One region of the Streptomyces hamibioticus genome, then DNA from elsewhere that is predicted to be linked to it. Evidence: riboswitches for the same ligand, from Rfam matches in the RefSeq annotation. Region 1 holds a riboswitch; each other region holds the start of a gene.
What was found. Region 1 has a riboswitch for cyclic di-AMP ahead of ACLGIH_RS20570 (transglycosylase family protein). Riboswitches for the same ligand answer to the same signal wherever they lie in the genome.
Positions count from the first base shown of each region.

Region 2: it holds a riboswitch for cyclic di-AMP, as region 1 does, so the genes downstream of both, ACLGIH_RS17765 (M23 family metallopeptidase) here and ACLGIH_RS20570 (transglycosylase family protein) in region 1, are expected to answer to the same signal.
Region 3: it holds a riboswitch for cyclic di-AMP, as region 1 does, so the genes downstream of both, ACLGIH_RS04755 (M23 family metallopeptidase) here and ACLGIH_RS20570 (transglycosylase family protein) in region 1, are expected to answer to the same signal.
Region 4: it holds a riboswitch for cyclic di-AMP, as region 1 does, so the genes downstream of both, ACLGIH_RS13810 (transglycosylase SLT domain-containing protein) here and ACLGIH_RS20570 (transglycosylase family protein) in region 1, are expected to answer to the same signal.

Region 1 covers NZ_JBKKQY010000001.1:4,497,414-4,502,661, reverse strand. The annotation lists gene ACLGIH_RS20590 (Ppx/GppA phosphatase family protein) at 1-148, opposite strand, end outside; gene ACLGIH_RS20585 (DUF501 domain-containing protein) at 145-711, opposite strand; gene ACLGIH_RS20580 (FtsB family cell division protein) at 771-1,250, opposite strand; gene eno (phosphopyruvate hydratase) at 1,388-2,677, opposite strand; gene ACLGIH_RS20570 (transglycosylase family protein) at 3,027-3,746, opposite strand; cyclic di-AMP (ydaO/yuaA leader) riboswitch at 3,751-3,922, opposite strand; gene ACLGIH_RS20565 (transglycosylase family protein) at 4,106-5,152, opposite strand.
Region 2 covers NZ_JBKKQY010000001.1:3,940,746-3,945,993, reverse strand. The annotation lists gene ACLGIH_RS17770 (PrsW family intramembrane metalloprotease) at 1-1,050, shown strand, start outside; gene ACLGIH_RS17765 (M23 family metallopeptidase) at 1,040-2,071, opposite strand; cyclic di-AMP (ydaO/yuaA leader) riboswitch at 2,084-2,251, opposite strand; gene ACLGIH_RS17760 (PP2C family protein-serine/threonine phosphatase) at 2,546-3,670, opposite strand; tRNA gene ACLGIH_RS17755 (tRNA-Met) at 4,085-4,158, opposite strand; gene ACLGIH_RS17750 (alginate lyase family protein) at 4,276-5,248, opposite strand, start outside.
Region 3 covers NZ_JBKKQY010000001.1:1,034,032-1,039,279, forward strand. The annotation lists gene ACLGIH_RS04750 (SGNH/GDSL hydrolase family protein) at 1-541, opposite strand, end outside; gene ACLGIH_RS04755 (M23 family metallopeptidase) at 789-1,754, opposite strand; cyclic di-AMP (ydaO/yuaA leader) riboswitch at 1,759-1,922, opposite strand; gene ACLGIH_RS04760 (tyrosine-protein phosphatase) at 2,387-3,184, shown strand; gene ACLGIH_RS04765 (DUF6126 family protein) at 3,214-3,333, opposite strand; gene ACLGIH_RS04770 (helix-turn-helix domain-containing protein) at 3,330-3,950, opposite strand; gene ACLGIH_RS04775 (aspartate aminotransferase family protein) at 4,013-5,248, opposite strand, start outside.
Region 4 covers NZ_JBKKQY010000001.1:3,095,344-3,100,591, reverse strand. The annotation lists gene ACLGIH_RS13825 (glycosyltransferase family 2 protein) at 1-169, opposite strand, end outside; gene ACLGIH_RS13820 (GNAT family N-acetyltransferase) at 213-1,277, opposite strand; gene ACLGIH_RS13815 (HAD family hydrolase) at 1,545-2,351, shown strand; gene ACLGIH_RS13810 (transglycosylase SLT domain-containing protein) at 2,361-3,158, opposite strand; cyclic di-AMP (ydaO/yuaA leader) riboswitch at 3,162-3,329, opposite strand; gene ACLGIH_RS13805 (polyprenyl synthetase family protein) at 4,086-5,096, shown strand.

The sequences.
Region 1 (5,248 bases):
GCCGGCCGGTGCGGTCGACGTCCTGGCCGAGCCGCACGATCGTCATGCGCCGGTCCAGGTCGGTCAGCTCGCGCTTGGCCGGGTCGATGTCGGCGACCAGCAGCCGGATGGAGTTCGTACCGCAGTCGATGGCGGCGACCCGGGTCACTCGGCGCCCCCTTCGTGCTGGTCCTGGTCCTCGCCCTGGCCGCCCTCGTCCGGGGCCGTCACGCACGGTCCCTTGCGCCACCACTCGGGCAGCATGGCGATCGCCTCGTCGCCCAGCGGGTTGACGCCCGGGCCGGCCGCCAGCGAGTGGGCGACCAGCACGTGCAGGCACTTCACCCGGTCCGGCATGCCGCCCGCGCTGGGGAAGTTCTTCAGTTCCTCGATCTCGTCGCGGCGCCGGATGTAGTCCTCGTGCGCGGCCCGGTAGGCGGCGGCCAGCACCGGGTCGGCGGCCAGCCGCTCGGTCATCTCCTTCATCACGCCGTTCGCCTCCAGCGTGCCGATCGCCGAGGAGGCGCGCGGGCACGTCAGGTAGTACAGCGTCGGGAAGGGGGTGCCGTCGGGCAGCCGTGGGGCCGTCTCCACGACGTCCGGCTGCCCGCAGGGGCAGCGGTGCGCGATGGCGCGCAGTCCGCGCGGCGGACGTCCGAGCTGGTGCTTGAAGGCCTCGACGTCCGCGTCCGTGGGCTCGGTGCGCGGGGTGGGCGGCGGAGGGGTTTCCATGACGGTCTTCGGGTGTCTTTCTGTCTGGTCGGTGTCGGGCACGCCGGTCCCGGGGCGGCTCAGCGGTCGGCGGCGGCGTCGGCCTTGTCCACCCCGTCCAGCACGTTGCGGTACCAGGGGCGGTCGGCCGCCCCGGGGCCGGTGCGGGACTTCCTGACCGGGTCCGGGTCCCGCATGATGTACCCGGTCTCCCCGGGCAGCACGTAGTGCAGCCGCAGCCGGATCTGCTGGGCGGCGTAGGCGTCGTCCTGCCAGCGTGCCTTGAGGTCGCGCAGCTCCTCGACCCGCTGCTCGGCCTCCTGCTTCTGCCGCTGGAGGTCGGCGATCTCGGCCCGCTGGGCGATGTACTGCCGTATCGGGTAGGCAAGCGCGACCACGAGCGAGCAGACCACCAGCGCGAGCAGCGCCGCCCGGCCGGTCAGCCGGGAGCGGCGGGCCTGGCGCCTGGTCTGCGAGCGGTAGACGCGGGCCGCGGTCTGCTCCCCGAGCAGCCGGATCCGCGTCGCGGTGGAGAAACGGTCCCGGTCCTTCACCGCCATGTGCCCCGCCTCCCGTTCACGTCGTGCGTGTTCATACCGTGTTCATACGTGCGTACGTCCCCGCACACGGTACGGGACCGGATACGGGGACGTACGGACGACGCTGCCCACGAGGGCGGGGTCAGCCCTCGCCGTGCTTAGTGGTTCGCCGAGCGAAACCGCGGGAAGGCGCTGCGGCCGGCGTACACCGCCGCGTCGTCGAGGATCTCCTCGATGCGCAGCAGCTGGTTGTACTTGGCGACGCGCTCGGAGCGGGCCGGGGCGCCGGTCTTGATCTGGCCGCAGTTGGTGGCGACGGCCAGGTCGGCGATGGTGACGTCCTCGGTCTCACCGGAGCGGTGGGACATCATGCACTTGAAGCCGTTGCGCTGGGCCAGCTCGACGGCGTCCAGGGTCTCGGTCAGCGAACCGATCTGGTTGACCTTGACCAGCAGCGCGTTGGCGGCGTTCTCCTCGATGCCGCGGGCCAGGCGCTCCGGGTTGGTGACGAACAGGTCGTCGCCGACGAGCTGGACCTTGTCACCGAGCCGGCCGGTGATGGTCTTCCAGCCCTCCCAGTCGTCCTCGAACAGCGGGTCCTCGATGGAGACCAGCGGGTACGCCTCGACCAGCTCGGCGTAGTACTCGGTCATCTCGGCCGCCGAGCGCTCCTTGCCCTCGAAGGTGTAGACGCCGTCCTTGTAGAACTCGGAGGCGGCGACGTCGAGGGCGAGGGCGACCTGCTCGCCGGGCGTGTAACCGGCCTCCTTGATCGCCTCGAGGATGAGGTCGAGGGCCTCGCGGTTGGAGCCGAGGTTCGGCGCGAAGCCGCCCTCGTCGCCGAGGCCGGTGGCCAGGCCCTTGTTCTTCAGGACCTTCTTCAGGGTGTGGTAGACCTCGGTGCCCCAGCGCAGGGCCTCGGAGAAGGACTCCGCGCCGATCGGGGCGATCATGAACTCCTGGATGTCCACGTTCGAGTCGGCGTGCGACCCGCCGTTCAGGATGTTCATCATCGGCACCGGCAGCAGGTGCGCGTTGGGGCCGCCCAGGTAGCGGAAGAGCGGCAGGTCGCTGGCCTCGGAGGCGGCGTGGGCGACGGCGAGCGAGACGCCGAGGATGGCGTTGGCGCCGAGGGAGCCCTTGTTGTCGGTGGCGTCCAGGTCGAACATGGCCTGGTCGATCAGGCGCTGCTCGGTGGCGTCGTAGCCGACCAGCTCCGGGCCGATCTGCTCGATGACGGCCAGGACGGCCTTCTCGACACCCTTGCCCTGATAGCGGCTGGTGTCGCCGTCGCGGAGCTCGATGGCCTCGAAGGCGCCGGTGGAGGCGCCGGACGGGACGGCGGCACGACCCGTGCTGCCGTCGTCGAGGCCGACCTCGACCTCGACCGTGGGGTTGCCTCGGGAGTCCAGGATTTCCCGGGCTACGACGACGTCGATGGACGGCACGAGCATCTCCTTCGTGGATGTGACGCTGTTGGGCAGGTCCGCGGTGGCTGTGCGGGCCGGCCGTGGGGCTCTGCGGGATGAGCCTAACCGGCTCCGGGCGATCGGCCAGCCGGTCACCCACCCCTTGGACAGAACCGAGAGCAAATTGTTTCCGAACGGAACAAAGGCGTATCCCCGGATTCCCGGCGACGGCTCCCGGGCCCGGCGGGCGGCGGTCGGCGGTCGGCGGTCGGCGGTCGGCGGTCGGCGGTCGGCGGCTCACCGGTTCCCCGGGACGGCGGCGCGAAAAACCCCGCCCCGGTGCGTACGGGGGAACACGCACCGGGACGGGGGGACTGCGGGCCGCTGCTTACTTCAGGTGCAGCTGCTGACCCGGGTAGATCAGGTCGGCTTCCTCGACGATGTCGTCGTTCAGCTGGAACAGCTTCTGCCAGCCGCCCTCGACGCCGTGCTCGGTGGCGATGGAGCTGAGGGTGTCACCCTTGACGACCTTGTACTCGCCGTCGCCCTTCTCGACCTTCTTGCCGGTCGGGGTGGTGACGGTCTTCTTGCTCTCCTCGGCCTTGGGCGCGGCCGGGCGCTCCTGCGAACGGGAGGCCTTCTGCTCGGTCTCGCGGCTCTCGGTGGCACCGGAGGCGCTGTTCGAGGAGCCGTTCGAGGAACCGCCGGACTCGGTGGAGCCGCCACCGCCGTACGGGGCGCTGGACAGGTTCTTGCCACAGACCGGCCAGGCACCCTTGCCCTGGCCCGCGAGGACCTTCTCGGCGATCTCGATCTGCTGGGCCTTGGTGGCCTGGTCGGCGGTGGCCGCGTACTGGGTGCCGCCGTAGCCGGCCCAGGTGGAGGCGGAGAACTGCAGACCGCCGTAGTAGCCGTTGCCGGTGTTGATGGACCAGTTGCCGCCGGACTCGCACTGGGCGACGGCGTCCCACTCTGCGGCGGTGGCGGCGGAGGCGTTGCCGGCCGCCATCAGCGGGGCGGCGACGGCGGCGCCGGTGACGCCGGCGACGGCGATGGCGCGAGTGGCCTTGGACGGACGACGGTGCTTGCCCTTGCCGGAAAACAGCATGGTTGGATCCCCTCACCGACGCCTACGAGGTGAGCTGTCGGGTTCGGGCCGGTGGAATTGCCCGGCCACACCTCTCTTTACGAGAAGCGCGGCTTCACCCCTAGCCGTTCCGGCGCAACTGGCCGGTCGGGCACTTACCTTGGGTCCCCCGCTCCTGCCTACGGCGCTTGACGCGACGACTGTTCCCGGACGGCCGCTGGCAGGATTCGGCGTTGCGGCAGCCGGGGCCCGCGATGGCGAGCGATCACGACCGTAGTCACGCGCACCGCGGATTTTCAAAGACGATCAGGGCTTCTGAGACCTATCTCTCACGGCATCTAAACCGGACATCAGCGCCCGAACCCTGACATGAACTCCCGCTACTTTTCGCCCGATTCGACCCGCACTGCAAGCGTCTGACCGGGCAGGATGTGGTCCGGGTCGGCACCCACGGCCTCCTCGTTGGCGGCGTAGAGCGCGCGCCACCCGCCGTCCAGTTCAAGGGAGTCGGCGATGCCCCAGAGACTGTCGCCGGAGCGGACCGTGTACGTGCCGTCCGCGGCATCCCGCACGGCGGCGTCGCCGCGCGAGGCATGCCGCCCCGCCGACTCGCCCGTACGACCGTCCCCGGCACCCTCGTCCGCGCTCTCGCCGCGGTGGCGGCCGGTGCCGCTCTGGCCGGTGTCCGTCAGATCCGAAGAACCGGCACCCTGCCCGGAGTTGTCCGAGTCGTCGCGCTTTGCGGTGGCCGAGTCGGTGGCGGTCGCCGCGGGCGAGCCATTTTCGCCGGACGTGTCGGACTTGGGGGATTCGTCCGTGCCGTTCGTGGGAGTGCCGGACGGAGTGGGCGCGGCCGTCGAGGCGGACGCGTCGGGGTCCGGGGCGGTCGGTGACGCAGGCACGCTCTCGGGCGCGGTCTCGGGCGCGGACTCCGTTGTCGCCCCGGGGGTGCCCGATGCGTCCGATGTGGGTGACGTGGGTGACGTGGGAGCGGTGGGCGTCGCGTCCGACGATCCGTCATCCGCGGTGCCGCCGCCGACCGCCGACGGCGAGTCGTTCTCCAGGCCGGCGAGCAGTCCGCAGGTCGGCCACGCGGTGATGCCCTCGGCCGCGAGCAGCTTCTCGGCGACTCTGATCTGCTGGGACCGGCTGGCCTGGTCGGCGCTCGACGCGTAGGCGAGGCCGCCGTACTGCTCCCACTTCTCCTGGGGCAACTGGAGCCCGCCGTAGTAGCCGTTGCCGCTGTTCTGGCTCCAGGCGCCGCCGGTCTCGCACTCGGCGACACGGTCCCACGCCGCGCCGTCGGCCGCGCTGGCACCGGAGGCCCCGAGGAGCGGGATCGCGATGGCGGAGCCGGTCACGCCGGCGGCGACGACGAGAGCCGGGGCCTGGCGGGGGCGGCGGTGACGACCGTTCCCGGAGAGCATGCGAAGACCTTTCGGAGACAGCGCTGACCCGCGCGGCGGGTGGCGCTCGGCGCCGCGCTGATCCGTGAACGTATAGGCAGACGATCACTTGTCACA
Region 2 (5,248 bases), 560 kb from region 1:
ATCGTCGAGGAGACCGCGAAGGCCGCCGCCGTCCTCCTGGTCTTCCTCTTCCGCCGCCACCACTTCACCGGCATCCTCGACGGCGTCGTCATCGCGGGCGTCACCGCGACCGGCTTCGCCTTCACCGAGAACATCCTCTACCTCGGCACCGCCTTCGGCACCGACCAGCTCGCCGGAGACCGCGGCATCGCCTCCGTCACCGCGGCGACGTTCTTCGTCCGCATCGTGATGTCGCCGTTCGCCCATCCGCTCTTCACGGTGCTCACCGGCATCGGCTTCGGCATCGCCGCGCTGTCCGCGGACGCCCGGCGGGCCGGACGCGTCCGCCGCATGCTGCTCCCGCCGGCCGGACTGCTCCTCGCGATGGGCATGCACGCCCTGTGGAACGGCTCGACGTCCTTCGGCGAGTACGGCTTCTTCGCCGTGTACGCGACCTTCATGGTGCCCGTGTTCGGCCTGCTCACCTGGCTGGTGATCTGGACCCGGCAGCGCGGGCTGCGCACCGTCCGGGCCGAGCTGGCCGCGTACGTCGCGGCCGGGTGGCTGGCGCCGGCCGAGCCCTTCGCGCTCGGCTCGATGCGCGCCCGCCGCATCGCCCGCGACCACGCCCGGCGCCACGCCGGGAAGGCGGCGGCACGGGCGGTGGCGGAGTACGAGGCGTACGCGACCTCGCTGGCGTTCCTCCGGCACCGGGGCGGCCGGGGCAGGGCGGGCGCCGACTTCGTCGTACGGGAACGGCGGCTGCTGGAGGAGCTGTGGCGGCGCCGGGAGGCAGCGCGCCCGGCCCTGGACTACGCGGCCCGGGCCACGGCACCGCCGGTACCCGTGATGCCCCCGCCCTGGCCCGCGTACGGCCCGCACCAGCCGTACGGGCCCTACGGGCGGCACGCACCGTACGCCCCGTACCCGCCGACCCGTACCACCACCCGTACCGCTCATGAACCGGCGCAACCAGCGCGACCGGCACAACCGGCAGCCCTGACGTCGGGGGGTCGCCGCCAGGACCGCCGGGGTTCAGGGCGGAGTGACCGTGAGGGCGTCAGACGTTGAGGCCCTTGCTCCGCAGCCAGGCCAGCGGGTCCACGCCGGAGCCGGACCCCTCGGGGTGCACCTCCAGGTGGAGGTGGGCCCCGGTCACGTTGCCCGTGGCGCCGACGCGGCCGATGACCTCGCCGGTGGTGACCTTCTGGCCGACGCTGACGCTGATGGAGGACTGGTGGGCGTACCAGATCTCGGTGCCGTCATCGAGGGTGAGCACCGTCTTGTAGCCGTACGACCCGTCCCAGCCGGCGGACGTGATGGTGCCGCTGTGCACGGCCTTGAGCAGCGTGCCCGTGGGTGCGGCGAAGTCGAGGCCGGTGTGGTGGCCGGAGGACCAGTAGGCACCGGCCTGCCCGAAGGTGGAGGAGATGGTGTACGAGGAGGTCGGCAGCGCGTACTGCTTGGCGAGCTGCGCCAGCCGCTCGGCCTCGGCCTTCTTGCGGGCCTCCTCTTCGGCCTTCTTCTTCGCGGCCGCGGCCTTGGCCTCCGCCTCCTGGGCCGCCTTCTCGGCGGCCTCCGCGGCCTTCTTCTCGGCGGCGGCCCGGGCCTCGGCGGCGGCCTTGCTCTCGACCTGGTCCTGCTGCTGTTCGGCCTGCGCCATGATCCGCGCCCGCAGCGCCTCACCGGCGTCGGCGGCGCCCTCGTCGGTGTCCGCGGACGCCACGGCGAGGTTGCTGAGCGGCGTCGCGGAGCCCTCGGGGGCCTTCTCCTCGTCCGAGATGAGGGAGCCGACGTTCGGCAGGTCGGGCATGGAGATCGACACCGGCGGCTTGCCGGTCTGCGCGCTGGCCATGCCGCCCGCTCCGACGGCGGCTATGACACCGACGCCGAGGACCGTGGAGCTGCGGGCGAGTCCGCCGCGCTGCTTGGCGACACGGTGCCGGCCGCGGACGGGCCGGACGGACTCCGCGGTGGGGTTCCACTCCTCCCACGGACCGTCGTCGCTGCGGGGTGCGCCATAGGCGAAGGTGTCGCTGTCGCGCTGGTTCGGCACGAACGGGGCCTCGGGGGCAGGCCGGTTGGACGCCACGTGGGCGTACTCCTTTCCTTCCTTCTCCGCCTACCGGGTTAGCTGACGGGTTCGGAGCAGGAAGGTCTCCTACGCGCGTATACGAGCCGTGTCTCCACGGCGCCATACGCGCGATTCACCCCAAGGTGGTGGTTCCCCGGTTCCTGCGCATCTCTGCGAAGGATTCGGCGCGTGCGCGCGGAGCCGCCTTCTGTGACGGCTGGGACGACCGCGCTGCGTTATCGAACGTTAATAGACCCGAGGCTCTTATTCCAAGCCGTTCCTCTTGATCATTAACGATCTCGCCACGGACACAGGCCCCAGGAGCGGCGAAAACCGGGCGAGTTGACTCGGCCTCAGCGCAGCCCCACCCGCCGTCGTTCAAGTTTCAACACCTGACGTTGTATCAGTTGTTATCGGAGGGCGCTCGACCGGTCACGACTCGTGACAATGATCAAGAACGGGTGATCAGGGGCGGATGATGAGGGCGGGTGGTCAGGGACCGTGCGGCCGGCGCACGGCGAGCAGCGCCATGTCGTCCGTCGTGCCGCCCCCCGTGTGCCGGTGCACGTCGTCGGCGAGCGCGTCGAGCAGTTCGCCGGGACGCCGGAACACCCGGCCGGCGAGCCGGGCCCGGGGGTCGTAGAACGCACCGCGGGCATCGCGGGCCTCGGACAGCCCGTCGGTGTGGAGCAGCAGCGTGGCCCCGCCGGGGAACCCGGTCTCCTCGGCCCGGTCGGGCCACCCGCCCAGCTCCCCCATGCCGAGCGGCAGGGCGGTGTGGCAGGCGGTCAGCGCGCGCAGGGTGCCGTCGGCGTGCAGCAGCAGCGGCGGCGGATGGCCGCGGTTGACGAGGCGCACGACCCCGTCGCCGTGCGGGAGTTCGGCGAGTACGGCGGTGGTGAAGCCCTCGTAGGCGTCCAGCCCCGCACGGCGGGCACCCTCGCGGGCCAGCGCCCGCTCCAGCCGCTGCGCGACCGCCTCCAGCGTCGCCTCCTGCTCGGCGGCCTCCCGGAACGCCCCGATCACCACGGCCACCGCCGCCACCGCGCCCATGCCCTTGCCGCGCACGTCCCCCACGATGAGCCGGACCCCGTGCGGGCTGTCCTGCACGGCGTACAGGTCGCCGCCGATGAAGGCGTCCGCCTGGGCCGCCTCGTAGCGGGCCGCGATCTCGAAGCCGCCGATCCGCTCCGCGGGCTCGGGCAGCACCGCCCGCTGGGCCGCCTCGGCGATCTCGCGGGCGGAGGCGAGGCGCTCGCCGGTCCGCCGCACGAAGGCGTTGACCAGGACGGCGAGGACCGCGACCGTCGCGATGGTGATCAGCTCGGTGATCGAGTCGATCCGATGGGCGACGCCGAGCGTGAGCTGCAACGTGCTCACGACGGCGACGGTCGCCGCCCCCGTGAGCACCGTGCCGCGCCGCGAGTAGAGCGGGGCGGCGATCAGGGGCGCGGCCGTGTACAGGGGCCCGGCGGTGAAGTACCGGGGGGTGAAGACGTCGTACACGGCACCGCCGACGATCAGCAGCACCGGGAGCAGGCGCACCAGGGTCCGGGCGTACGGGATGCGCCGCGGCTCGCGGCGGCCGGGACCGGGCGGTGCGGAGACCGGGGGCACGGGGGCGGGCGGGGCGGGAGCGGACGGCGTGGGGGCGGAGTGCGTGGGGGCGGAGTGCGTGGGAGTTCGGCCGGTCCGGCGCCGTCTGGGATTCGGGCTCTCGTCCGAGCCTCCGTACGGGCCCTCGTCCGGTCCCCCGTCCTGATCACCAGGCCGCACCACTCGTCTCCCGCCACGCACACACGGCCACGCCGCTTCCCGTCCCGCCCGTCCAGGTTTCCCCCGGTGGGGGCGGGGAGCGAGCGGTGAGGGCCGACCGGATGACGTAACCGCCGAAGGGAGGCGCAGGGAGCAGCACAGGAGGCGCATGGGGCGCACGGGGCACACGGGACCCATGGAGCGCAGGGGGCACAGAGGGAGGTGCAAACACACCGACGGCCGGAACCCTTATGGATTCCGGCCGTCGGCCTTCAGTAGCGGGGACAGGATTTGAACCTGCGACCTCTGGGTTATGAGCCCAGCGAGCTACCGAGCTGCTCCACCCCGCGTCGTTGTGTCACCAGTGTACGCCATGTGCGGGACGCGAAGCACACGGGTTGTGCGTGACCCGTCCCACTCCTTCCCGCGCCCTTCTCACCGCCCTCCCGCGCCCTCCCGCTCCCTGCTCATTCCCCCGGGTTGTCCGCGTGGGTCAGGGTCTCCCAGGAGACGAACAGGTCGTCGGTGCCGGCCGGCCGCATCTTCGCGGCGAGTTCGTGCGCGGTGGGGACGGAGAGGCCGAGCCGGTTCTCCAGGTGGTTGAGGGCGACCTCCAGGTCGGGCCCCAGGTTCCGCTCGGTCCTGCCGCCGCACAGCCACTTCGGCGCCGACCCGGCCAGCTGGTGGCGGGCGTGCAGGTCGAGGGCGGCCTTCAGCCGCTCCTCGGCCTCGCCGTACAGGTCGACGCCCTGGTGCCAGGCGGTCTCGGCGATGTGCGCGGTGGCGGCGATCGAGTAGCCGACGTGCGCGAAGTTCCGGCAGGTCTCCTGGGTGACGCCGTCCTTGTACTCCGTCTGCTCGAACCAGTACGACGCCAGCCGCTTCGGGGTGTCGATGGAGCTGCCGGCCGGAGTCAGCGGCAGCCTGCCGTCCTTCTCCAGGTAGAAGTAGGCGGGCACCCGGTCCCGGAAGCGCTCGAGGGCGTCGTTGAAGGCCTTGTGGTCGTCGAGGAACACGGCGGCGGAGATCGCGCCGTCGGTCATGATCAGGTCCCAGTTGCCGTTGAAGTCGGGGACCTTCTCCGTCAGCACGGACAGGTGGGCGGTGCGCAGCATCTCCTCGAAGCGCCGTACCCGGTCGGCCGGCCAGCCCGCGCCCGGCGTGTACCGCACGATCTCGGCGGCCCGGGCCCAGGTCGACGCGGTCCACCCGGCCTGGAGCCCGGCGTTGTCCCCGGTGTGCTCCCTCAGCTTCGCCGACCAGGCGTCCATGATCTGCCGGGCCTTGGCCGCGTGCTGTTCCTTGCCGTTGACGGCGAACAGCAGGGCCTGGGTGTAGGCGGCGATGGCGTCCTCACGCTCCTCCTCGCAGCCGCGGCCGGCCTTCTTCCCGGCGGGGCAGAAGACGGTCTCGAAGGGCCGGGCCCGGTGCTTGTACGAC
Region 3 (5,248 bases), 3.5 Mb from region 1:
GCGTGTGCCCCTCGGGCGACAGGTGCAGCCGGTCCGTGTCCCAGGCCCGGCGGTCCTGCACGCTGCGCAGCGACCACAGGTCGAGCACCGGGCAGCCGTACCGGTCGGCGACGGCCCGCACATGTCCGTTGTACGTGGCGATCTTGCCGCGCAGGTGCTTGAGGAGCGGCACCCTGCGGGTGTCGAACCCGGTCGTCACCAGGACGGTGCCGGCCACCGCCGCCAGCTCGGCGACCGCCCGCTCGAACCGCTCGGCCACCTCGTCGGGGTCGGTGCCGGGCCGGATGATGTCGTTGCCGCCCGCACAGAACGAGACCAGGTCCGGGGCGAGTTCGACGGCCCTGGGAACCTGGTCGGCCACGATCTGGTCGAGCAGCTTCCCGCGCACCGCGAGGTTGGTGTAGCCGAAGTCGCCCTCGGGCCGCCGGTCGGCGAGCAGGACGGCGAGGCGGTCGGCCCAGCCGACGAACGCCCCGTCGGGGCCGGGGTCGCCGACGCCCTCGGTGAAGCTGTCCCCCACCGCCACGTACGACCCGATCACTGATCTGCTGTCACTCTTCGAATCGTCTGCCACGTCGCACCATGATTCACCGTGGAATGTGACTTACGCGACCGTAGGCAGGGGTTGACGGGCGGTGAGAAAGGCCACTCGTAAATCATTTGCCAACTCCGGAACCACGGGCCGCCATTCCCGGGCCCTCTTCCCGGCCCCGCTTCCGGACCCGCACGCACCGAAGGCCGGACCCGGGGATCGGGGTCCGGCCTTCGGTCGCGCGAGAGGCGGAGCGTCAGAGGGAGACGCCCTTGGAGCGCAGGTAGGCGACCGGGTCCACGTCGGAGCCGTAGCTCGGCGTGGTGCGGATCTCGAAGTGCAGGTGCGGCCCGGTCGAGTTGCCGGTCGAGCCGGAGAGGCCGACCTGCTGGCCCGCGCTCACCGACTGACCGCTGGAGACGGAGAGCGAGGACAGGTGGGCGTACTGGGCGTAGTGGCCGTCGGCCAGCTTGAGGACGACCTGGTTGCCGTACGCGCCCGCCCAGCCGGCCGAGACGACCGTACCGGCGCCCACGGCCTTCAGGGAGGTGCCCGTCGGGACGGCGAAGTCGGTGCCGGTGTGGTAGCCGCTGGACCACATGCTGCCCGACTGGCGGTACGGCGTGCCGACGGTGCCGCCCGGCACCGGGGAGACGAAGCCGCTGGAGGCGTTGGCGGAGGTACCGGCGGACTGAGCGCGGGCGCCCTCGGAGGAGGACTCCTTCGCCGGGGCGTCCGAGGACGACTTCTGCTTCTGCGGCGCGGCCGGCTTCGACGGCTCGGCGGCCTTCGACGACTTGCCGGACGACTTGCCGGCGCCCGCCTCGGCCGCGCCGCCGATGGCGAGCTTCAGGCCCGGGTGGATGAGCGAGGGGTCCTCGCCGACGGCCTGGAGGTTGTCGGCCCACAGCTGCTGCCAGCCGCCGTCGACGTTCTGCTCGTCGGCGATCTTCGCGAGGTAGTCACCGGAGCGCACGGTGTAGGTGCGCTTGTCCGAGGACTTCGCGTTGCCGGCGGTGCCGGCGCTCTTCTCGGCGGCCTTCTGCTGGGCCACCGGAAGGGAGGAAACGGCCTTTTCGGACACGGACTGCGCGGGAGCGGCCTGGGCGTTCGCAGCACCCATGAGCGGGAGCGCGAGCGCGGCTCCACCGGTTCCGGCGAAAGCGATGACGCGGGTCAGACGCTGGGTCTTGGTACGGCGGTGCTTACCCTTCGCGGGCATGGCGAATTCCTCTCCGGCGCCTACGAGGTGAGCTGTCGGGTTCGGGCTGGAGATGCCCGGCCGGGCCGAAGCACGGCTTAACCCCTAGCCGTTCCGGAGACCGGAACAGGCGGTGATACCTGTGGGTCCCCCGCTCCTGCCGTGTACGGGTGTGGGTGAGTGCGGGCTCCGGTCGGCGGCAGGATTAGGCGTCCGTCCGGATCGGTGGTGAACGTAAGGGACCAAGACGCACAGAAACAAGCGACGGTTTCCCGATGCGGGGTTTTCACGTGATCCCCTTGGGGAAAGAGTGGTCACACTCCGTCGACTCTCCGGGCACCATCACCGGCAAACACCCTTGAAAACAGCTGGAATTACGTGAGCATGATGGGCAACGCACCGTCACGGATATGACCCTCCTCACGCACCGCCTCTCCAGCCCCCCTTATTCCAGAGCGAGTTGGAACTAAGACACCAATTCGGACAGAATTCCCGAATGCACCACCAATGAATAAGTGCCGCATCGAGTCGCCCGGCGTCGTGCCCGGTGTACCGCCTGTGGACAACTCATTGCCCCAGGCAAGGGATGCCGTATCGTCGAGTCGGTGCCCGTCGACGAGCAGCGTCGGCGGGGCGGAGTGGGAGGAGTCCCCGTGACGCAGCAGGTCCCGTCGACCGAGCCCGAGCTGGCCGGTGTGCGCAACTTCCGTGACGTGGGCGGACTGCCGACCGCGGACGGCCGACGGGTGCGGTACGGCGTGCTGTACCGCAGCGGCCACCTGGCGCACGCCACCGCGGAGGACGCCGCCTTCCTCGACTCCCTGGGGCTGCACACGATCTTCGACTTCCGCAACGCGGCCGACCAGAAGCTCGAGGGCCCGGACATCGCGCTGCCCGGCGTGCGCAACGTGAACCTGCCGCTGTCCGACCCCGCCGACGGCGCCGAGTTCTGGAAGATGGTCCGCGACGGCGACCTCGACCAGCTCCGGGAGATCCTGGCGGACGGCAAGGGCGCGCACCGGATGATCGCCTCGTACCGCATGATCATCAAGGAGCGCACGGCGGAGCACTCCCAGGTGCTGCACGCGCTCGCCGAGGACAGCGTGCCCGCCCTGATGCACTGCGCGGCCGGCAAGGACCGGGCCGGCCTGTCGGTGGCGGTGACGCTGCTCGCCGTGGGCGTGGAGCGCGAGGCCATCGTCGAGGACTACCTGAAGTCGGGCGCCGCCCACCGCCGCTACAAGGTGCGCCGCAGCGGCAGCTCCGACTCGGCCTACTCCCCCGAGGTCATGGAGCTGCTCAGCCCCCTGTTCGACGCCCGCGCCGAATACCTGGCGGCGGCCTTCGACACGATCGAGGAGACCTGGGGCGGCGTCGACACCTATCTGGAGCGGGGTCTGCGGATCACACCGGACATCCGGGAGCGGCTGCGCGAGCGCCTGCTCGACTGAGCCACGCCACCGCCCCGCCACCGCCCCGGCTACTTGGCGCCGGCCTCGAACAGCAGGTAGACGAAGGCGGCGAAGACGTGCCCCACGGCGATGTAGACGATCAGCCGCACCCACAGCGCACGCGGGAACTTCTCCTCCATGTCGCTCACGGCGTCTCCCCGGGGGCGTGCCCCAGGCACAGCGCGGCCGTGGGGCTCTGCAGCAGCGTGTGGACGAACAGCAGGTCGACGCCGTCGGTGTCCACGGCGGCGATCCAGTGCGGGGTCAGCGAGTCGAAGTGCGCACTGTCGCCGGGCGCGAGCCGGTGCACGGTGTCGCCGAGGCGCAGCCGCAGCCGGCCCCGCAGGACGTGGAGCCACTCCTCGCCGGGGTGCACGCGCACGATGTCGCCCTGCGAGCCGAAGGGCACGTGGACCCGCAGCGCCTGCATCCCGCGCCCGGGCGCGCCGGCCGGCCAGTACGTCCAGCCGCCCGCCCGGGTCGGCTCCATGTCGGCCGCCCGGACGACGGCGTCGCGGTCCGCGACCGTCTCGCCGAGCAGCTCCGAGACCGTCGTACCGTAGATCCGGGCCAGCGCGAGCAGCATCGGCAGCGAGGGCTGGCGCTGACCGGTCTCCAGCCGGGAGAGATGGGCGGGCGACAGCCCCGCGGCGCGGGCCGCCGCCTCCAGCGTGAGACCGGCCCGCCGGCGCAGGGCGCGCAGCTGTGGCGCCACGACGGACACCGTCCCGGCGGGTCCGTCCGGCGCGGACTCGGGAGAGTTCATGCCTCCATTCAGCCCGAGCCTTGCCCCCGGGGCAATTTTCTTGCCTCTGAGGCAAAAGATCCCTAGCGGCCGGCCACCGCCTGCTTCACCAGCGTCTTGCCGAAGTCCCACATCAGGCCGCCGCCGCTGTGCGCGTCGTCCATGACCTCGGTGAAGGCGTCCACGAACCGGTCCACCTCCCGCTCACCGATGATCAGCGGCGGGATGAGCTTGATCACCTCCAGGTGGTCGCCGGAGACCTGGGTGAGGATGCGGTGCCGGTGCATCAGCGGGGCGACCACCATCTGTGCAAACAGCCCCTTGCGCGCCGCCTGCAGCATGGACCACCGGCTGCGCAGCTTCATCGACCGCGGCCGGCCGAACTCGATGCCGATCATCAGCCCCCGCCCGCGCACGTCGGAGACCAGCTCGTAGGAGTCCGCCATCGCAGTCAGCCGGGACTTCAGCCGCTCGCCCATGGCCGCCGCGTTGGCGACGACCTGTTCGTCCTCCAGCACGTGCAGCACCGCGAGCCCGGCGGCCATGGCCTGGGCGTTGGAACCGAAGCTCGCCGAGTGCACCAGCACACGGTCCATCGACGAGAACACCTTCTTGAAGATCCAGTCCCTGCCGAGAGTGGCCCCCACCGGGACGTATCCGCCGGAGAGCGCCTTGGCCACGCACACCAGGTCCGGCTCGACGCCCTCTTCGTCCTGGTAGGCGTAGAAGGTCCCGGTCCGCCCCAGGCCCGTCTGCACCTCGTCGGCGATGAGCAGCGCCTTGTGCCGGTGCAGCAGCTCCTGGGCGGCGCGCAGGTAGCCGGGCGGGGCCTCGTGCACGCCCTTGCCCTGGATGGGCTCGACGATCAGCGCGGCGACGTCGCCCTTGTTCAGTTCCCGGGCCAGGGCGTCGAGGTCGCCGAGCGGGACGGCGGTGTCCGGCAGCAGCGGGGCGAAGCCGTCCCGGAACCCCGCCTCGCCGTTGACCGACAGGGAGCCGGCCGTCAGCCCGTGGAACGCGTGCGCGCAGTACAGGACCCTGGGCCGGCCGGTCGCGTACCGGGCGAACTTCAGCGCGGTCTCCACCGCCTCGGTGCCGCTGTTGCCGAAGAACACCTTCTCCAGGTGCGGGCTGTACGACAGCAGCCGCTCGGCCAGCAGACCTGGCAGCGGAGGGCAGTCGAAGCGGGTCAGGTCGGCGAGCGAGGCGTCGAGCACGTCGTGCAGCGCCTTGCGGAGGACGGGGTGGTGGCGGCCCAGGCCCATCACCCCGAAGCCGGCGAGCATGTCCAGGTAGTCGTTGCCGTCAGCGTCCCAGAA
Region 4 (5,248 bases), 1.4 Mb from region 1:
CGAAGACGTCGCCGGACGTCACCGGCTCACCGCCCGGCCCCGGTCCGAGCCGCGCTCCGTCCGGCCTCAGGTCCAGCTCGGCGACCTGCACCGGCTCGATGCTCAGGAAACTCTCGATCTCTCCCCGGGTCTCCCGCGTCCGCTGCCGCGCACGCCGTCCTCCGGCCATGCGCCCACCCCCCTGTCGTCACCCTGTCCGTCGCCCCTGTCCGTCACGACCGGCGCAGCCGCGCCGCCCCCCTCAGCGTCCGTGCCGCCAGCGACGCCAGCCGGGGCCGGGCGCGGACGAAGCTCTGCGCGCGGCGCGCGGGCTCGTGGCCGAGCCACTGCAGCGCGCCGCCCGGCCCCGGACGGGTCGCCGCCCCCTCGTACACGGGGAGTTCACCCGTCTTCAGCGAGTCCTTGTACTCGGCGGCACCGCGCCCCATGTCGAGCATGCCGATGCCCTCCGCGGCGGCGGCCTCGGCCATCCGCAGATGCAGCACCAGGCCCGGCGAGTACTTCGCGAACTCCGGTTCGTACGCCGGGAACCAGCACGCCAGCACGGTCGCCGACCGCAGCCCGAAGTGGGCGGCGACCGGGCGGCCGCCGGCGTAGAGGACGGAGAGCGTGCCGGTGCACTCCGGCGCCCGGGTCCTGGCCAGCCCGCCGACCAGCCGCGTGATCCACTCCTGGGCGAACCGGTCCCGGCGCCCCGTCCTGCGGTACTGCGCCGACTTCCAGCCCATGAGGGTGCGCAGCGCGGCCGGGTCCCGCTCGTCGAACACGAACCGCACGTCCCCGACCTGGCGCCCGAGCCGCCGTTCCTTGGCCAGCGTGGTCTTCAGGAACTTCGGTGACCGGGCCCGCAGCGCCCGCTCGTACGCCCCGTAGCCCTGCGCCACGTCGATGACGTGGGCGGCGTGCTTCCCGGCGGCGTACGGGACGAACAGCCGCTGCTCCGCCTCCAGGTTGTCGAAGGCGTACCCGGACAGCGAGCAGGCCCGCAGCAGGGCCCGGGTGTCCGGGACCGGACCCTGGGCCAGCACCGCGCCCTGGCAGTCCGAGACGCCGAGGCCGATCGCGCGCCCCTGCCCCAGCGGCCCCCGCTCGTAGGGGAGGAACCCGGCCGGCTCCCCGCCCTCGTACAGCACCGCGACCCGCGCCCCGGGCCGCACCCGGCCCACGGCGTCGGTGAACTCCGGCTCCATGAACGGGTTCCGCGGCGTCTGCGACTTGGCGCGCAGGTCGCGCCAGTGCTCTCGTTCCCCCTCGCCCAGCTCCTCCGGCTGCAGCACACGAATGCGTCCGATGCCCAACCCGACCCCCCGATCAAGTCCCCCTGGACACAAGGAAGGTACCCCCGGGCCGACCCGGAGGGTAGGTAGCGGACCATGTTGTTGCCAACCGGTGCACAGGCCCTTAACTGCCTTTAGCTCTTGATGCGTCAGTTTCCGGACACAAACGTCCTTGCGTGCACCTGATCTTGACCTCGACCGATGCCTTCTGGTGCGCATGCGTTCCGCTGGTGAGTCGGCGGGGCGCGATGTCCGTATTCTCTGATCATGGACCCCACCGCATATGCCCTCGTCGCCACCGACCTCGACGGAACACTGCTCCGAGGCGACGACACCGTGTCCGACCGGTCGCTCGCCGCGCTCGCGCGGGTGGCCGGGGCCGGTGCGCGGCATCTGGTGGTGACGGGGCGCCCGGCGCCCCGGGTCCGGCCGCTCCTCGCCGACCTTGGCTGCACGGGGCTCGCGGTGTGCGGTCAGGGCGCGCAGGTGTACGACGCCGGATCGGGCCGCCTGCTGTGGTCGGTGACCCTGGACCGGGAGCTGGCGGAGACGGCTCTGGGAAAGATCGAGGCGGAGGTGGGGCAGGTGTACGCGGCCGTGGACCAGGACGGGGTCGACGGCCTCACCCTCATCGAGCCGGGATACCTGATGCCGCACCCGACTCTGCCCGCCGTACGGGTCGACCGGCGCGACGACCTGTGGGGTACGCCGATCAGCAAGGTGCTGCTGCGCCACCCGGGCCTGTCCGACGACCAGTTGGCGGCGACGGCCCGCGCGGTGGTCGGTTCGCTGGCGACGGTCACGATGTCGGGGCCGGGGACCGTGGAGCTCCAGCCGTGCGGCATCACCAAGGCGACCGGCCTGGCACTGGCCGCCGAGCGGCTGGGGGCGAGCCCGTGGCAGACGATCGCCTTCGGTGACATGCCCAACGACATCCCGATGTTCGACTGGGCGGCCCACGGGGTGGCGATGGCCAACGCCCATCCCGAGCTGCGGGCGGTGGCCGACGAGGTCACGCTGTCGAACGAGGACGACGGCATCGCCGTCGTCCTCGAGCGACTGTACGGGCCGTAGCCCGGCGTCTCAGTACGGGCCGAAGACGTTGTCGATCGAGCCGTACCGGTCGGCCGCGTAGTTGCACGCCGCCGTGATGTTCGCGACCGGGTCGTACGGGTCCCAGGAGGTGCCCGGCACGTGGTAGGCGCGGAAGGTGGGGTCGATGACCTGCAGCAGCCCCTTGGACGGCGTGCCGTTGACCGCGTTGATGTCCCAGTTGTTGATGGCCTGCGGGTTGCCGGAGGACTCCCGCATGATGTTGCGGTGAATGCCCTCGTACGAACCGGGGATCCCGTTCTGCGCCATGACGTCCAGCGCCTCGCGGATCCAGCCGTCGAGGTTGTTCGCGTAGGTCTTCGCGGCGGCCGTGGTGGCCTTGGCGACGGTTCCGGCGGCCTTCGTGGCCGGCGCGGAGGCCGTGGACGCCTTGGTCGCCGAGCTCGCCTTGCCCGCCTTCTCGGCGGCGTCCGCCTTCGTCGTCGTCACCTTCAGCTTCTGGCCCGGGCGGATCAGCTGCGGGTCGTCGCCGACGGTCGCGCCGTTGTCCTTGTAGAGCTGACGCCATCCGCCGCTCACGTCGTACTTGTCGGCGATCCGGTAGAGGGTGTCGCCCTTGACCACGGTGTACGTGAGGGACTTGGCCACCTGTGCGGCCTGCGGCGCCGACTGGGCGGCGGCCGGGGCGCTCTGGGGCGGCTGGGCGGCGTGCGCGGTCGCGGCGCCCATGAGGGGGAGCGAGAGCGCCACGCTGCCGGTGCCGGCGGCGATGACGCTTCGGGTGAGCGGATTGGTTCTCTGGCGGCGGTGCTTACCACGTCCGGGCATGCTGATGTTCCTCTCCGTCGCCTGCGAGGTGAGCTGTCGGGTTCGGGCGGGAGGTGCCCGGCCGCGCCCTGACGGGCGTGGCTTCACCCCGAGCCGCTCCGGTCCGTGACCGGCGCGGCGACTTACCTGGGTCCCCCGCTCCTGCCGTGCGTGAGTTGGTCGAATGGGTGTCCGTCCGGGCGGCGGCAGGACTCGGCGTCCGCCCGACAGGCCGGGAACGTATGCGAGAGCACATGTCCGGAACAAGTGCGGGATTCACACAAGCGGCCTTTTGACCTTGATCCATCAATTTCGGCGTGCTTGATCCTTTGCGTGCGCCAAGCCCAACTGGCCTACAGGGCAAAGGGGCGGAGGGGGCGCGGGGCGACGGCCGGCCGCGGGTGCCGCGTGAGCCAATTCACCTGGGTCAACAAGCCCGGCAAATCGGGCAATCAGTTCAACTGCGAGCCAACCGCCCAGTCCTGGGCGGGAACGCGGGTTTGCGCGTCGAATGGGTGACGTTCGCGGAGGGCCGGCCGTTGGGAGGGGTGACGGGATCTTCGACGGGGAGCGGGGGTGGCCGATCGGGTGGAGGTGGGCGGTGCCGGGCGGGCTCGGGGGGCGGTGCGGTGGCGCCGGGGCGCGGGCCTGCTGTCGCGGGTGCCGGGTGCCGGGTGCCGGGTGCCGGGTGCCGGGTGTCGAGCGGCAGGTGTCGAGTGCCACATGTCGGGCGCGCGTCGAGGTCGCGCCCGCCCGTCGATATCGATCAAAGTTTGCTCATATCACCTGATCAAAAATATACCGTTCATGATCCGATACCGACCGGCCTGTAACGGTGGGCGCTAGCGGTGATCGAAACGTGACCGGATACGCTGACTTGAGTGATGGCAGCGACCTATCGACAAACCGGGTAACCGCCAGTAGACACCAGCAGACAGGAGACCCCTCGTGACCGTCGTCGGGCCGTTCGGGCTGAGCGTGCGGGACCAGGCTCTGGAAGCCGATGTCCAGGCCGGGATGGCGGCTGTCGAGGAAGGGTTGCTCGAGGCAACCAAGAGTGAGGTGCCCTTCATCACCGAGGCCGCCCAGCACCTGGTGCGGGCCGGCGGCAAGCGTTTCCGGCCGCTGCTGGTGATGCTCTCGGCGCAGTTCGGTGATCCGTACGCCCCCGGGATCGTCCCGTCGGCCGTCGTCGTCGAGCTGACCCACCTCGCCACCCTCTACCACGACGACGTGATGGACGAGGCCGCGGTGCGCCGCGGGGTGCCCAGCGCGAACACCCGCTGGGGCAACTCGGTCGCCGTCCTGACCGGCGACTTCCTGTTCGCCCGGGCGTCGCAGATCCTCGCCGACCTGGGGCCGGAGGCGGTCCGGGTGCAGGCCCTGGCGTTCGAGCGGCTGGTCACCGGGCAGATCCTGGAGACGGCCGGGCCGCAGGACGGCCGGGACCCGGTCGAGCACTACCTGGACGTGCTGGGTGGCAAGACCGGCTCGCTGGTGGCGGTGTCCTGCCGGTTCGGCGCCATGATGTCCGGTGCCGACGAGGCGCGCGTGGACGTGCTCACCCAGTACGGAGAGCGGCTCGGCGTCGCCTTCCAGCTCGCGGACGACGTGCTGGACATCGCCTCCGACTCGCACGAGTCGGGCAAGACCCCGGGCACGGACCTGCGTGAGGGCATCCCGACCCTGCCGGTGCTGCGGCTGCGCGAGCGGGCCGCCCGGCTGGGGCTGGCCGAGGACCGCGCGCTGTGCGAGCTGCTCGACTCCGACCTCACCGACGACGAGCGCCACGCGGAGGCGCTGCGCCTGCTGCGCGCCCACCCCGCGCTGGAGCAGGCCCGGCGGGACACCGTGCGCTACGCCGAGGACGCCCGTGCCGCGCTGGCCCCGCTCCCGGAGTGCGACGCGAAGACCGCGCTGGTGGAGCTGTGCGACGCGGTGGTGCACCGGGCCGGTTAGGCGCGCCCGGCGGGGAGCGTCGGGGCCGGCTCGGAGCGGCCGGCCGGGAGCGTCGGGACCGGCTGGGGACGGCCGGTCGGAAGCGCGCGCCCTGCCTCCCGTCCTGCTCTCCGCCCTCGCGCAGGGGTGACGCACGTCACAAGACCCCTACT